2 regions of the Lysinibacillus sp. NPDC056232 genome follow, and region 2 is predicted to be linked to the other one. Evidence: riboswitches for the same ligand, from Rfam matches in the RefSeq annotation. Region 2 holds a riboswitch; the other holds the start of a gene.
What was found. A riboswitch is a leader RNA that binds a small molecule or an ion and turns the genes downstream of it on or off. The one in region 2 is predicted to bind magnesium.
Positions count from the first base shown of each region.

Region 1 (8,500 bases), on a different contig from region 2:
GGAAAAAGAGGAAGAAACTGAGCGTGAAGTTACAGGAAAACTCATTATTGTAGACGAAATGTCGATGGTCGATACTTGGCTCGCACATCAATTATTAAAATCCTTGCATGAGGATGTACAAGTTGTATTTGTTGGCGATCAAGATCAACTTCCGCCAGTAGGACCAGGACAGGTGTTAAAGGATTTGTTGGCTTCCGGGCAAATACCTACTGTGGAATTAACAGAGGTTTATCGACAAGCAGAGGGCTCAACTATTATTGAACTTGCTCACCAAATTAAACGTGGTAATATCACAAATGACTTAACGTTAAAAACGTCTGATCGTTCATTTATTAAAGCCTCATCAGATCAAGTAGCAAACGTTGTCACACAGGTTGTGAAAAGTGCGGTTACGAAAGGGCAAGAAATTCGAAATATCCAAGTGCTAGCACCAATGTACAAAGGTCCAGCAGGAATAGATAATTTAAATAAAATGATCCAGGAGCTTATTAATCCAAACGATACTGGTACTAGAAAAGAGCTCGTCTTTGGGGATGTCACATATCGTATAAAGGATAAAGTCTTACAACTTGTCAATCAACCAGAAAGTAATGTTTTTAATGGTGATATGGGTGAGGTAATCAGTATTATTAAGGCAAAGGAAACAATTGAGAAACAAGATTTGCTTGTTGTATCATTCGACGGTATTGAAGTAACTTATCAACGTACTGACCTCAATCAATTGACACTTGCCTACTGTTGTTCTATTCATAAATCGCAAGGCTCTGAGTTCCAAACGGTTATTATGCCGGTCGTACGAGGCTATTCTAAAATGTTGCGTCGTAATTTGTTATATACAGGTATTACGCGTGCAAAAAATTTCTTAATTTTATGTGGTGAGCCTGATGTGCTAGCTGATGGTTTGCAGCGTACGGATGATTTACAGCGCTTCACGTCTCTACGTGCAAGGCTCAATCCAATGGATATTGCAGAGGAAATTGTAGAATTAGAAACGATTCCATTAAACGAAGATTTACAAAATGAAAAACAAGCCATTGATTTCAAGCTAACGGTAGAAACGGAATCATATATCCATCCATTGATTGGAATGGACGGTATCTCGCCATATGATTACTTAGATAAGTAAAAGAGGATAGTATGAGGGGCAGAAAAAGTAATCAATAACAACATTCGACCAAATGGTCCTACCATATGCACAGTAAAATACAAAACCCGATCAATTCGAATTGATCGGGTTTTGTTGTGCGACCTTTTTGATTAGTGAATGCCAACTAAGTGATGTTTAACTACTTCATATGCTTGGCACACATTTTTAAATTGATCTTTTTCTTTGGCGATCATATCTGAAGCAATAGAAAATAAAAGATTTTCTTCATTATGGTCCTCCATTTTGCTCATTAAAGCAGCTTCCATTTGCGCCACGTACGAGATGATTTGTTTATTCATATATATTCTCCTTTAATAAAAAAGATGTTTTCGTTTTTAGTTTCGAAGCTATCTTACACCTGCATAAATAAAAAATCTAGAAATTCTGTACTAGTCGAAGGAGACTTTTTTGTGAATGTGTCGCAAAAATGAACTTGTTAAAAAAGTGCTGATTGAAACCGTTTTTCTCTAAAATAACTGAAAAATCGTGCAATGAAGGCAGTTTTTAACTGTATTTATAAAGTAGTACAGTTTGTAAATTATGAGGGGTTGCTATAATACAGCTTGCTGAAGCGGAACCTATTTTAGGGAATGTCATATACTAAATAAGTATAAAAAACATTTGTAACGTTTAGGGGTGACTGCATGCCAGTAATTACAGGAAAGCAATATATCGACCGTATTGACGCTTTACAAACATATATTTCAATTGATGGGAAAGTTGTCACAGGGAAGGTGTCGGAGCATCCAGCATTTAAGGGAGTAATGCAGAGTCAGGCAAGGCTTTTTGATTTACAAAATGAAGAGGCATTGGTTGAAAAGATGACATATGTTTCACCAACGAGTAATAACCGTGTAGGTATGTCTTTCCTTCAAGCGGTGACAGTCGAAGATCTCGTGAAAAGACGTAATGCAATACGTGAGTGGGCATTATCCAATAATGGCCTTATGGGGAGAAGCCCGGATTACATGAATACGACATTAATGGCTCTAGCATCGGTTGCAGAATATTTGAAAGATAAGCCAAATTGTTTCCCTCAGCATTTGTTAAAATTTTATGAGTATGCTCGAGAGAATGATTTGACTATGACACATACATTTATCGAGCCACAAGTAAACCGTCAAAAATTTTATTTTGAAGATGAAGAGGTTACAATTGCAGCTAAGATTGTCGATAAAACGAGCGAGGGGTTAGTCATTAAAGGTGCGAGATTACTAGCGACACAGGGAGGAATTACAGATGAACTCCTTGTTATATCAACAAATGGTTTTGATGAAGGAAAAGGCTATTCTTTCTCAATACCAAGTAATACAAAAGGTTTAAAGTTTTTATGTAGGCAATCATTTGTCGGAGGAGAATCGGCTTTTGATTATCCATTAAGTAGTCGTTACGAGGAAATGGATGCAATCGTTGTATTTGATAATGTTGTAGTACCGTGGGAACGCGTCTTTTATTATGAGAATGTGGAAGTTGCCAATAACTTTTTGAACGTAAGTGGTTTTCAAACACATGGTTTACACCAAGTTCTTACACGACAAATTGCCAAAACTGAATTTGTCTTAGGTGTTGTACAGTCAATTATAAATACGATAAATATCGGCGAATACCAACATGTACAGCAAAAGGTAGTTGATATCATCGTGACATTAGAAACGATGAAAGCCTTACTGTTAAAGTCTGAAATAGAAGCAAAAAAAGATGCTTTTGGTTTTATAAGACCTGACCTTCCAACAGTACAAGTAGCTATTCAGGTTTTCCCTAAAGTGTATCCGACCTTTACAGAAATTATCCAGCTACTTGGCGCAAGTGGACTAATGTCCATTCCAAGTGAAAAAGCATTTACTGCGGATGACGGCGACCTTGAGCACTATCTACAGTCTTTTCAAGATGGTGGAGAGGAGCGCGTCAAAAAATTCCGCCTAGCTTGGGATTTAACGATGAGTAGCTTCGGTACAAGACAAACACTGTATGAGCGCTTTTTCTTTGGGGACCCAGTCCGTTTAGCTAGCGCGCTTTATAATTCTTACAATAGGGAAGAATTAGTGAATAGAGTAGAAAGCTTTTTAAAAAATAATAATTAGTTTCGAGGAAGTAACTGTTTAAAACTAATTTAAACAGTTACTTCTCTATGATATGAGTTGCTGTGAAAAATATACAATATCAATAGCTTTATAGATTAGTCAGCACATCATCAAAAGTAACGATTCCAAGGAGTTCAAAGTTCTCTGTTACAACAGGGACTGCTAAAAGACCATATTTGCGTATGATTTGGAAGACCTCAGATTGGTTTGTGTTGGCAGTCACTGAAATGATTCCAGAGTTCATAATTTCACCCATTCGACTCTCTGATGGGGAAATGATAAGCTCTCGTAATGATATGACACCAAGCAATTGTTTATTGGAATCTGTAACGTATAAGTAATAAAAAGTTTCTGCATCTACTTCGCTATGCTTTAGACGTTCAAACACATCAATTACTAAATCATCTTTTGCAACTATTACTACGTCTGTTGTCATCAAGGCTCCCACTGACCCTTTTTTGTATTGAAGTAATTGCTTAATATCATCGGCTTCATCTTTTTCCATTTGCGCTAAATAATAATCAGCTTCTTTATATGATAGTAGCCCCAAAAAATCGGTAGCGTCATCTGAAGGTAATTCATTTAACATCTCCACTGCAAATGGACGGTCAAGCTCCAAAATACATTTTTTCTGCAAAGATGGTTCTAACTCGCTAAAAATTTCTCCAAATTCACAAGGAGTTAAAAATGAATAAATTGTGAAGCGTCTTTCCTCACTAAGTTCTATAAAAAATGTTGCTTGATCCATAGGGTGTAAATCTAGAAAATCCTTTCGAAAAGAATCTTTTTTTCCAGACTTTAAAGATTGCAACATGTAGTATGTGTACTCTTCTTTATATTTATATTGATGTAGTCTAATCATTATTGACGCTCCTTTCTATTACAAATTCTCAATTTCGACACTCAGGACGTGATCAATCTTTTTGACATAATAATAAATCTCCGTCGTATATTGGTCTTCTGGTACCGAAAGAATTAAGTCAATTAATTGGTGATCGTTATCAATATCTTTGAGCTTGAAATGCCGAATTTTATACTCGTATTTTTTGGAAGATCCATTTTGCCCTCTATGCTTAATCATTTTAATTAATTCTGTCATACGATAATTCGATTCCACGATAATCTTTAATGAAATATCCTGTCGGTTAAGTGTTGATAAACCTAATGTTTTAATAAAAAAGGGCACAATGTTGACTGCCACTATCAAAAGGATGACAGCACATGTTGCCTCTATATAAAACCCCGCCCCGATAGAAATTCCAAGGGCAGAAGCTGACCAGATTAGCGCAGCGGAAGTAAGACCAGAAATCACCTCGTTACTTCTTCGTAAAATAACACCAGCACCAATGAAACCAACTCCACTTACAATCTGCGCAGCAAGTCTCATCGGATCCATATTCGGATGATTGGCACCTCCAAATTTTCCGAATGCTTCTATGGAGACAATGGTTAATAAACAGCTGGCAATACAGATGACCATACTAGGTCTCATGCCAAGTTGTTTTTGTTTAATCTGTCTATCAATCCCAATCAATAATCCGAATAGTAAAGCTAGGCTTAACTTGATTATCATTTCTACTGTCATTATCATCGTCAATCACCTCTTCAGTTCTTTTTATAGAATGCCACTAAAATAAAAATAATATAAAAAAGCTCCCGTAAAAAAGGGAGCTTCTTGCTTAGAATGTATCTTGTTCGACGTACACATCAAATAAACCTATCTTGGTAAACGCCAATTTGCGAAAAAATTCATAATTGGGTTTTTGAAGTAAGGGACATATGCGGACTGAACGCAAAAACGCTGCCTTTTGCCATATTCGAATTATTTAAAAATATGAAATGCCATATCGAATAACTATCCATCACATGTTCCCCCTTTTATAGTCAAATAAAATAAAACCCCCTCTAACGATTTAGAGGGGGTGAAAAGCGCACAAAAAAACAAAAAAAGTACGTTCGTTTCCCCTTAATCGAGTTTTAGCACTATACACCGTAAAGAAATGACATCATTTCTTAGCCACCTTAAGAAAAGCCTTAATTCGGCAATTCCTGTTCTACCCATGGGTATCTTTCGATATTTCTGGGCAGTGGCCTATGTTTGCATAGGAGCCTCACCTAACGAGGACATATAGTTTTCAAGTGAATTGTACTCCGAATAATTTTGGTTGTCAACAACTGTTCAAAAGAAAAAACCTTAAAAAATGGTATCAGGGAAATAGTGTATTTTCGGTGCATCATCATAACATGGGAGGATTTCTGTTCCGTCTGGGGGTCCGATTAGCCACTTGGGGCAAAATGATATTGGCTACGAATGCGTATCACAGAGACGTAATTCCTCTTTACCCTTCCCTCGCCTACTGGCTCGCTCCAGGGTCTTGTAAATCCTCTATTTGATGAGCCATATTTTTATGCTTACAATTTTTACTTAATCAAATTGTGGGGTAGAGATTTTTCGAATTTAAAATTTATAAATTTGTAATTTACGATAATCAATAGCCTCTGTAACAGTTGTTAAGCCCTTTTCAGAATACGTAAGTTTTTTTATTTAAAACTGCTGAACAAAAAATCTAAATAGGATCAATACAAAAATCGATGAAAATACATAGAGTGGAGAGGAGCAATTGCTTTTTGTCTCTCTACTTTCGTTACGGAGCAAAGTTTACTGGAATCTTTTTGGTAATATGTGAGCTACGAGATTATGCCGAGGCATAATTGATTAGAGTAAAGTATTACGAAAGCTCTTTATCTGTTTTGTTTGAGAAAATTTTTTTCGTAAACAACCGCAAATTTCTACTCCGTTTATTTCTTATTTCGCACGGGAATTCGTAATAAAAAAACCTAAAAAAAATTTTTTGACTCTTGACAAATCAAAAAATACGGCTTACGATTGCGAAGAAATTAAATAAAACCTCGTTAGGTGAGGCTCCTATACAAACATAGGCCACTGCCCAGAAATATCGAAAGATGCCCATGGGTAGAACAGGAATTGCCGGATTAAGGCTTTTCATAAGGTGGCTAAGAGATAAATTCATCTCTTTACGGTGTATAGTGCTAAAACTCGACTAGGGGGAATCGAAAGTGCTTTTTTGTGCTGCTTATTTTTGTGCACTTTTTAAACCCTCTAGGACTCCTAGAGGGTTTTTTAATTTCCAAAAAGATCCTTATTGCATAATGCCATATCGATTAAATCCTTTTAGCAGGGGTAAAAGAGTTCATTTTTAGAAAGGAGGGGGTCAAAATGGAGAGTCCGAGTCCGACCGATGAAGATAGTAGGAGTAAAAAACTTAAATCTGTTTTAATTCAGCAGATTAGGAGGGCGATTCAATGCTTAAAATCTATAAAAGAAGCAAAGAAGGGCTACTGGAAGAACAGCCTAAGATCGTTCAGGGTAGCTGTGTATATCTCACTGAACCATCCGAAGAGGATATACAGTATGTTGCTAATCGACTTGGAGTACCAACTGACTTTATTAGTGACTCCCTTGATATTGATGAACGATCACGAATAGAAAAAAGCGGAAATGATTTATTACTGATTGTCAATGTACCCTTAAAAATGCCAAATGGTGAAACTATACCATATAGGACAATTCCAATCGGTATTATTCAAACAAGTGAAGTAATTGTAATAATTTGTCGCGTTAATCATCCGATTTTACAGGAATTTAGCAAAATTCTCGATAAGAATTTTAATAACAATATAAACGTATCTTTTATTTTACAATTGTTGCTTATTTCGGCCCGTTATTGTTTACGAAGCCTTGACGATATTAATCAAAAAGTTATTGTATCTGAAAAATTAATACAAAAATCGATCAAGAACAGTGAAGTGTATACTTTACTCAATATAAATAAGAGCCTTGTTTATTTCATAAAGGCGTTAACAGTAAATCTTGTAATGATGAGGAAATTGTCAAGAGTACTAGAAATGAATGAAGAAGATGAAAAACGGATGCAAGACACTCTTAATGAGATGCAGCAAGCTCTTGATACATCAAAAATTTACAACGAAAATTTAGGTAATATGATGGATGCATATTCTGCTGCGATTGAAATTAACCTCAGTGTTGTAGTGAAAGTTTTAACTGCATTTACGATTATCTTGACGTTTCCGACGATGGTCGCAACAATTTATGGGATGAATTTCCCATTACCGAAGCAAGATGGTGCATATGCATTAGCAGTACTAATGTCAATCTCTGCAGTCATTAGCTTGTTGACAGGTTGGGTATTTTATAAAAAACGGCTATTTTAGAAGAGAAAGTGAGGAAAAAAGATGCTTACGATATATCAAAGTAATTCAATAGGTCAATTACAACAGGTATCTGATATTGTTCACAACACGTTGCTCTATCTTGTGGATCCGACAGATGCTGAAATTTCTCAAATTTCAAATAAACTTAATGTTCCGAAAGATTTTATTCGTGATTCCTTAGACATCAATGAGCGACCTCGGATTGAAAAAGAAGATTCGTCAATGGTCATCATTCTTAATTCTCCTGTTGTGATGAATGAGGAACGTTTGTACGAGGAAATTCCTTATCGTACGATACCAATCGGGATTATTCATGTAAAGGACCATTTAATAATTGTCACAAAAGAAGACAATCCATTATGTAGAGACATATTTTCAGGAAAGTATGGAACATTTCAAACGCATATGAAGACTCGAATAACATTACTTCTATTTGAAGCGATTGCTCAATCGTATCTCGATTTTCTCAAGCGTATAAAAGCGCAGGTTGGACGATTACAGCGAGAATTAAAAGAATCACATAACAATCGTGAGCTTTTTGGTCTGATTCATATTAATAAAAGTTTAGTATATTTTTCAACATCTTTACGAGCTATGCGCAATGTCTTTTTACACCTTTCCAAAGGGCAGGATATAAAGCTATACGTAGAAGATCAACAAATGTTGCATAATGCGCTCGTAGATATTGAACAAGCAGCGGAAGTAACAGAAATGCGAAGTCTTAGTTTAAGTGGTCTTATGGATGCGTACGCAGCAATCACTCATAATAATCTGAATAGTGTTTTGAAAATACTGACTACTCTTACGCTTGTACTAATGATTCCGACTATAATTGGAAGTGTTTTCTCGATGAACGTCCCATTGCCCTATGAAGATCAGCCATTCATGTTCTTAGTAGTTATTGGACTAATGGTAGGAATCAGTGGGAGTCTCTTCTACGTATTTTACAAATCAAAATTTTTGCGTTTCTAATATATTCAGATAGTACGTAAGAAAGGTTGTGTTATAAAATGCTTTT
Region 1 covers NZ_JBHJTF010000010.1:72,562-81,061, reverse strand. The annotation lists gene recD2 (SF1B family DNA helicase RecD2) at 1-1,126, shown strand, start outside; gene ACFCYJ_RS10135 (hypothetical protein) at 1,258-1,446, opposite strand; gene hpaB (4-hydroxyphenylacetate 3-monooxygenase, oxygenase component) at 1,792-3,228, shown strand; gene ACFCYJ_RS10125 (magnesium transporter) at 3,317-4,090, opposite strand; gene ACFCYJ_RS10120 (MgtC/SapB family protein) at 4,109-4,813, opposite strand; M-box (ykoK) riboswitch at 5,185-5,358, opposite strand; M-box (ykoK) riboswitch at 6,131-6,305, shown strand; gene ACFCYJ_RS10115 (magnesium transporter CorA family protein) at 6,553-7,482, shown strand; gene ACFCYJ_RS10110 (magnesium transporter CorA family protein) at 7,504-8,454, shown strand; gene ACFCYJ_RS10105 (magnesium transporter CorA family protein) at 8,493-8,500, shown strand, end outside.
Region 1: linked by a shared signal. The riboswitch ahead of ACFCYJ_RS10115 (magnesium transporter CorA family protein) and the one ahead of mgtE (magnesium transporter) in region 2 are both predicted to bind magnesium.

Region 2 (8,500 bases):
GTTCATTTTTTTTATGAGAAGTATGGTGTAACTTATACCCCATTTGAAGACACACAAATCAAAGTATTGGATAAATTATTCCTCCATGTAATGCAAGCAAATCATATTCAACCTAATTTCCCAGACTTAATTAGAATTAAAAATTGGACAATGGTAAATGTGATTCGATTAAAGAATCATCACAAGAAAATTGTTCCAGAACATTTTCCAAATCATTTAGATCTAAGCATTTTTGATAACACATTGTTTTGTGAATGGTTTAAAGACACTTTTAATCTTGAATTTAACAAAGAAACTGTTCAACAGCTCTTTTCTGCTTTACTTAATAATCAATATGCCTTCAACTACGAAACATTAGAAAGAATGATTCAACAAAAAATAAATAAAGCATGGATAATTGTCCCTAAAATCGACTCTTTTTTGCATTGTCTCGCAACCAAATTAAATATACCCATTCAAAATAAAGAAAAAGAAAAGATAATTTTGGAATTATATAATTTGCAAACCATGAATTATGGTCGAAGTTTTATTTTAAATGATAAAAGACGTTTATTTTCAGAACGTTTTTCTCATGAATTTTCATACTTTGTATTGTTTTTAAAAGAGGAGCTAACGAAATTTCAATTTCATAAGGAATTTAAATGGACTTCGAATTTTTTTACGGAAACGTTATACATATTGATTATAAATTGGGGACACTTATTGAGTGCATTAAAAAGTAAAGTTCCGATACTTCATGTAGGAATATTTTGTGATGCAGACATAGAACACACTGAGTTCATACAAAATATAATGGTATATCAATTTGGACATTTAATTAAGCCATTTATAATTGAGGAATTAAATCTAAGTACTTTCAGAGAGGTTTCCAAAAATTATGACTTAATTATCACGAATATTTCAGGGTTAAAGGATATATCCGCTCCTATAATTTGCGTTAATACAATTCCTTTGTCACATGATCTGAATAAAGTACAAAAAGAAATTTTCACTTTAATTCATTTGAAACTTTCTAAAGAGTTTGAATAAGTAAGTGATTTAAGAGTTCCTTTTGTGTAATGTAAGCCAACAAAGGAACTTATTGATTTATTTTTCATTTAATCAGAGTTACAGAAATCAGCAATTCTAACATCTGATAGCTAAAAAAATCCTGTGATATACAGAATCTTTTCGTGTTTAGCAGACGGTATATATTTAAATAGGAGACAAAGTCATAAAAAAATGAATCAAATTCAATAGCTACTTAAGACAGAGATACTAATGTGTCAAAATATTAAATCATTTATAAAAACATTGACTTTTCAAAGATATTCTTATAGAGTGAAATTTCAAACAAAACATCCTCGTTAGGTGAGGCTCCTGTGTAGGAGATATGCTACTGCCCAAAAATGTCGAAAGACGCCAATGGGTCAACAGAAACCATCGACATAAGGTGGTTTTTAATGTAGCTGGCTTTGTCCTATGCCACACAGTGCTAAAGCTCTACGAATGGAGGAGCACATTTGCTACATTTATTTGTAGTGCAATCAATGTACGTTTATAGTACCGTGTAAACACCTTCATTCGTTATGAAGGTGTTTTATTTTTCTGTGAGGTGAGGAAAATGGATGACTATTCAGAACCAAACTCGAAATGTTATAAAAATGAACTAAATACAAAGAATATTTATGAGGAATTTTAAATTATCTTTCTTAACTATTGCTTTATCGTTGAGAGGAATTTTGTTTTTGTTTCTCAATTAAGGAGTGGTTAAAATGATTAAAAACATGACAGAAAACCAAATAACTCTTCAAATTTTCAAGTCATTAAAAGAAGGGAAACAGAAAGAATTTCAAGCAACATTAAAGGAACTCCAACCTTATGATATTGCACGGATTTTTGAGGGGTTACCAGAAAAACATCATACACGTTTCTTATTGTTTCTTACTTCTGTACAAATCGCTGAACTCATTCAAGAGCTTGAAAAGGTACTCCAATTAAAAGTTCTTAATAAATTAGGGATTGAAAAATCAGGACAGGTAATGAATTTAATGGATAATGATGATTTAGCTTCATTATTAGAAAACCTATCTCCTGATAAAATTGAAGAACTTCTTTCAGGTATGAAACAAGAAGAATCAAAAATTGTTCAAAATATCATGAACTACCCCCCTGAAACTGCAGGACGAATAATGACAAACCGTTTTGTGTGGATTCCTCAACACTTTACTATTCGAGAATCAATTGATAAACTCAAAATTTTTGCAGAGTTCTCAGAAACGATTAACTATTTATATGTAATTGATAATGATAAAAAATTAGTAGGTGTTGTATCCTATCGGGATTTAATCATAAGTAATGAATTTGAAAAAATTCAGGATATTATGTATAGCAGAGTAATCTCCGTTTCTGCTGAAACGGATCAGGAAGAAGTTGCTCGTGCAATAGAACGTTATGATTTTTTATCAATTCCTGTTGTAGAAAAAAATAATGAATTAGTAGGAATTGTAACAGTTGACGATATTATTGACGTTGTTATAAAGGAGGCAAACGAAGATATTGAAAAACTTTCGGCATCTGGTAAAGCCATTGATTTTGACACGAAGGCACACGTAGCTGCGTATCGCCGACTTCCCTGGCTTATCTTACTTTTATTTATCGGATTAGTTTCAGGAACCATTATTAGCGGTTTCGAAGAAACATTATCCAAAGTTGTCGCTCTTGCCTTCTTTATGCCTATGATTGCTGGGATGACTGGAAATACAGGCACTCAATCGTTAGCTGTTGTTGTAAGAGGTCTAATCACTACAGATACAAATAAAAGAGTAGTTTTTAAACTTATTATTAGGGAACTTAAAGTTGGACTGATTATAGGCATTACCTGTGGAATCTTAATCTCGATTATAGCCTATATTTGGCAAGGAAATCCGATTTTAGGTTTAGTTGTTGGTAGTTCATTAGTTGTGACTCTAATTATTGGGACTTTAGCCGGGACCATTATCCCACTAATATTATATAAATTCAACATCGATCCGGCAGTGGCCTCGGGTCCATTAATTACAACACTAAATGATATACTATCCTTACTTATTTACTTTGGCATTGCAACAATGTTTATTTCAAAATTGATGTAGAAAATTCACTGCTCTCCTGGTGGTATTCTTTAAGCTTTATCAAGATTTGTTAAGCAAATGGGTGACTATAACTCAAAAAGGACTGCCTAGCTTCAAGAACCTTAAATAGAATAGCGCTTGATTTTCAACAATCAAGCACTATTTTTGAATAAACCTTAGATTTAAAACGACTTTATTGTTATTAGTGAAGTATCTTATATTGAAAATTAAACTACTATATTTTAACCCCGTCCTAAAATTAGAACGGGGTTATACATGTTTTTTAGGTTTTTAAATAACTTTATTGTCTTTTTACATAAAGGACATTTAAAAAGTAACTCACAAAAAAATTTCATGAATTTTGAACAAGTAAAGAATAAAAAGAAAGTGTTAACTGAAAAATCAATAAATGTAATTTATACGTCAAGTGGCAATGTCAACAGCTTTCGGTGTAAGATGCAAAACGTAAATAGAGGGATTTTCCATCAAAATAACCTTGTGATTTCAAAGTTATTGTTAAATGTCTTTTTAAAAAGATTCCTTTGTAGGCGTTGGGTACACCAAAGGTATTAATTGAAAGAATATACTAAAAAGTCAATGTTCAAACTAAATTACGTCTTTAATGAAACCTATTAATCCTATTCCGACTGTCTCCAAAACCATACTAAAACCTGCCCCCAAAAGATATGGCAGAAGTCTATTTGCAAAACCCGAAAATTGAAGCTATAATCCTGGCAGGATCGATTTCAAGAAACTTACAGGATGAAAATTCGGACATTGAATTGCATATTTTGTGGTCAACACCACCAGAAGAGGAAGATCGAAAGTTCCCCCATTCAAAAGGTTGATGGAAACATTTTGGCATATCATCCGTATGAAGAGGAAGAGGGTCTGTCCTATCTAACGGGAGATGGGATTAAATTAGAAATAAGCAACTTTTTAACCATAACAGTTGAACGTTTATCTCAGATGTATTGGATAAGTACGAAAATTTAACCAAAAAGGGTTATCAACTATAAATAAGTGATAGTCTTATATACAAATGACTAGGTAATCACATTTTTTTGTGAGCCTGGTCATTTTGTATTTATTCTTTAATTGTTGTTTCAAATGTTTTTCTACCTGATTTTATTTTATCAACTTGAACATTTATTTTTTTAATTGATTCTTTAGTCAAGGGGATTTTCCCGTTATTCTCCAATGCTTTCCATGCTTTTACGTTGTTTCGATAAAGGTATTCGGATAAACGATAAATATCAACGTCTAACTTCAATCCTGCTTCGTAGGTTGCCTTTATTTCCTCTTTAACTTTCTTAATAACTTCCTTACGTATTTCATTTTCTGTTGCCTTACTTTTGAAACCATTAAGTATAACATCGACTTTAATATCAACCTTAAACTGTACTTGATTGCCTTTAATAATTGGTTTAACATCAAAATATTTTTTTTCAATATCTACTGTTAAACTTTTATTACTGTCTAATTTAAAGGTTAAGTCTCCTCTATTCTTTTTATTCTGCATCCAGTTAACACCTCTTGCGGTATCACCTTTAATTACCCCCCTAAATCCATCTTTTGAAAGTATTCCTATCCCCTTAATTGTAGTCTCTTTTGAAGGGTGCTCTTTTGTTGTCTCCCAATTTTCATCAATTGAAACCAAAGGTAAACTAACTTCATGACTAGGTTCATTTAAACCAATAACAAGATTCCTTAAGCTAACGGGTTCTGTAAATACTTCTAATTTCCGGATGTTTAATGGATGACTTAATTTAGAATCAATTAATGGTTTATTTAAAATAGGTGTTATCAAAAGAATTTCTTCTAGAGAGTCTTGGGTAAAGTGAACATTTATCTGATATCTTGTTTCTCTAAATCGCGAAAAAGTATCGAAAACTGAAATAACTTCCTCGTGTTTTAAAGCCTCTTCTGTAAATATCAGATAGGTCATATGTCCCCAAAATACTTCTTGATCAATGGAGCGATATAATTCATAAATAGCTTCTTCCATAGTTTCCCCTTTAGCATATCCAATCTCTGCAGGTGCTTCACGAGCATAAGGTGTTTCAGATTTTGCTATGTCTTTAAAGTTAATTAATTGTAGATAAACTTCATATTGATTGTCTTTAAAATCCACCCCGACCCCATTAACATAGTACATTCTTTGGGGTTCTATCTCATCCCAACATCCAGATAGAAGAGGGAGTGTTACGGTTAATATAAAAAAGCCCTTAATTATCCTATTCATTTCTCTCCACCTTAAATATCAATACATATTTTATTTAGTTTGGCAAAAATGAAGAGAATTATAAATAAAAGGGTCTTTTTAAAAATTTTAAGGGAAAGTTCAGTAGATGATTTAAAAAATAAGGTTTTAAGGAAAAGTTATTTTCTAAAAAGAAAAAACCGATTACCTATATGGAAATCGGTTTTAGGTTAGGATATTGATTCAAATTATTAAAAATAAGAAATAATTGGTAAGTGAACTTTTATTCGGGGATAGAAATACTATGTTTATTGGTCTATTTCCCACTATGTTTTTTCAAGAAGGCAATCGTTTTCCCTAGTGTTTGTTCAGCGTGTGTAGTAGTAAAATCAAATTGATACTCATGACCTAGGTCAGTATTTGTTCCGTCAAATAAAACACTTTCTACTTCTACACCATTCATTTTGAGAACATCTATAAGCTCTGTTGATTGCGGGGCTAGTGGATCTGCATCTCCAACTGTCAAAAAGGTAGGTGGGTAATTAGGTGTTACATGTTTAACTGTAGACATCTCATCTAGTCTAGAGAAGGACTTGAAATCTTTTTTTCCTGTATATGCCCAAAATACTGACTGGATACCTTTTTTTATTATTGGAGATGACTGAGCACCTATTTTATCCATGTTATAAACTCCACAGAATAAAAGAGCACCTTTTAACTGTTTTTTATCAACAGTAGGTTGAATATCCATTGATTTTGCTAGAGCTTCATTAGTTATTATCGCAATAGTTTGACTGGCAATTTGAGCCCCTGCTGAATCACCGCCAATAAATAAATGATTCATATTGCCGCCATATTTCGAAACATTGTCCTGTATATATTTAAGAGCTTGGTTAGTTTGTATGATTGGCCCCGGATATTTTTGTCCCGGTGCAATAGCATAGTTTATATTTGCTACAACATATCCTTCATTGGCTAATGCCATTCCATATTCTTGCGTTTGTTCCTTACTACCTGATACAAATGCACCGCCATGTATCCACATGATAACAGGGAGTTCTCCCTTAATATTTTTCGGATAATAAATATCTAAAAGACTATTCTCAACTCCATGTTTATCGTAAATAATATCTTTTTCAACATGGACTTGCCTTTTTATTGTTTCAATATCCTTAGGGGATGCAAAAGAATCAGCTTCAAAAAGCTGCTTGATTATAAAGGTATTAAGTACAGGTGTAAACTGACCAATTATAAATATAAGCAATATAGGAATGACAATAATATAAACTGGAATCATCCATCGTTTTTTTTTCTTATAAAAACTTTTTTTAGTTTTCAAATTGAATTACCCTTACCTCATTACGTATTTATATGAAATTCACTTGACGGAAAAAGAAGAGGGGGGATGCCTACGTTATGCAAAAAGAAAGACCAGCGTTCTTTATACTCTGATTTTCCTCCCACTACAAGATTTATCTAATAAGATGAATGATGAATATTGTTAGTCTAGTTTAGACATTATTGAACTTCATACAAATGTATTATATCAGATTTCGACCCTCAACCAATAGAAGAGAATATTATGTATGTGGAATAGCAATGTAGAGTACCTGGGCTTTTTGTGTTTATTCATCATACTGTCTATATTTTGTATGAAGCTCCTTAGATGCTTCATCGATAGGATTCTTCTCAGAAACGTCTTCAGTATAAGCATTTACAGTTTTTTCTTTAGCTTCTTTTTGCTCACTAGCTGGAGCTTCTTCATTATATGAAGCTTCCTCCTCACTACATGCAGTTAGTGTTAATATCGACAATACCCCTATTTAAAATATTTTCTTCATTGTATAACCTCCTTTGGAATTATCATTTAAAAAACAGACAAATGTAATTAGTTATCTATTCTGCTATCCGTACTGGGGTGTTTATTTGTATTTATTACTTCCTCAAAATCTGCTTTAATTTCCTCAATTGTATAGTAGAGGACAACTTTTAAAGAGTTCAGTATCGATTTATTACTTGTTGGAATGGTAGGAGTAAATTAACCGCTATAAATGCTCGGAGTTATGTGAAAATCTAGTTTAGTCAATGAGCAATATATAGCGGTTGTATATCGCAACCCAATTTTGAGCCAATTGTTAACTGAGCCAGTGAGCCACTTTACACTACCTGTCTTTTCCAGAAGAACACCTCGGCTTTATTTGGAGTGGCGGGCATGATACCCTTGTACGGGCGTTAAATTACTGATACTACGCCTTTAAAGTGCGAATTATGCCCGCAGAGGCTCCATGTAAAGCCCACCGAAAAATGTGCTATGACATTTAACTTGTCCACTGAAATGGATTGCCTGTTCAATTGCGAAGTGGCTCAATTTTCATTTGCGAAATACAAGCGGTTGAAGGTTCTTACAGTTTAAGTATGTTTATATCAAATTTAATTATACGTAAGGAGGAAATACAATTGACTCATTTTAAATATATGGAGAAACTACTTTTTATGTAGGGATGATGTTCTAGTGCCTTTTTACAATTGGTAAGAGTAGCATTCATTTTACCTTATTCTAAAATCGATTCAATATAAGTTTCCCCAATTAGGTACTTAAAAGCAGTACTATGGAAACCGGCACGTATTTGGCTTCGGAAAATAGAAGGAAATACGGTACCATTAGGATTTTGAACTGTCAGTTGCTCCAGTTAAAGGTTATAGTGACAAATGGATATTCACTATTTCTATTTATATGTCTTTCATTTTATTCTAAAACGCAAGGAACAAAAAAACAGAAAATTCAATTAAAAATTATACGACGTTAATGATATTTTATTTGTTATGCTAATAGAAAAATCCCCTCCAAATAGGACATGTAATTGACTATAATTATAGTCTTTTTTACACTGTCTACTTAAAGGGGATAATACTAGGACTTCAAAAGTCCTTAGCCCTATTTTTCTCTTAAATATAGACCCTCAGTTGAACTGATCGTCTCAATGAGTTTTCTATATTTCTTATCTTGAACAAATACAGAAACAATTAATTCATTTACCCATGCAATAATCTTTAATTCTGGTAAATAAATTATAGTTTGCTCGTACCCTCTTAGACTTAATTTTAAGTAATTACTTAATTCTTTTGGAGATATAATTTGAATAAAAGGATGGTCTTTCGTTTCTAGAAGATAATCTTTTTCTTCATTTGTGAAGAAATCTGGTAC
Region 2 covers NZ_JBHJTF010000017.1:1,174-9,673, forward strand. The annotation lists gene ACFCYJ_RS13790 (AcpB/EbpR/MafR family transcriptional regulator) at 1-1,029, shown strand, start outside; M-box (ykoK) riboswitch at 1,336-1,501, shown strand; gene mgtE (magnesium transporter) at 1,755-3,113, shown strand; partial or broken gene ACFCYJ_RS13800 (nucleotidyltransferase domain-containing protein) at 3,779-4,081, shown strand; gene ACFCYJ_RS13805 (Ger(x)C family spore germination protein) at 4,180-5,337, opposite strand; gene ACFCYJ_RS13810 (alpha/beta hydrolase) at 5,612-6,634, opposite strand; gene ACFCYJ_RS13815 (hypothetical protein) at 6,921-7,109, opposite strand; gene ACFCYJ_RS13820 (hypothetical protein) at 8,231-8,500, opposite strand, start outside.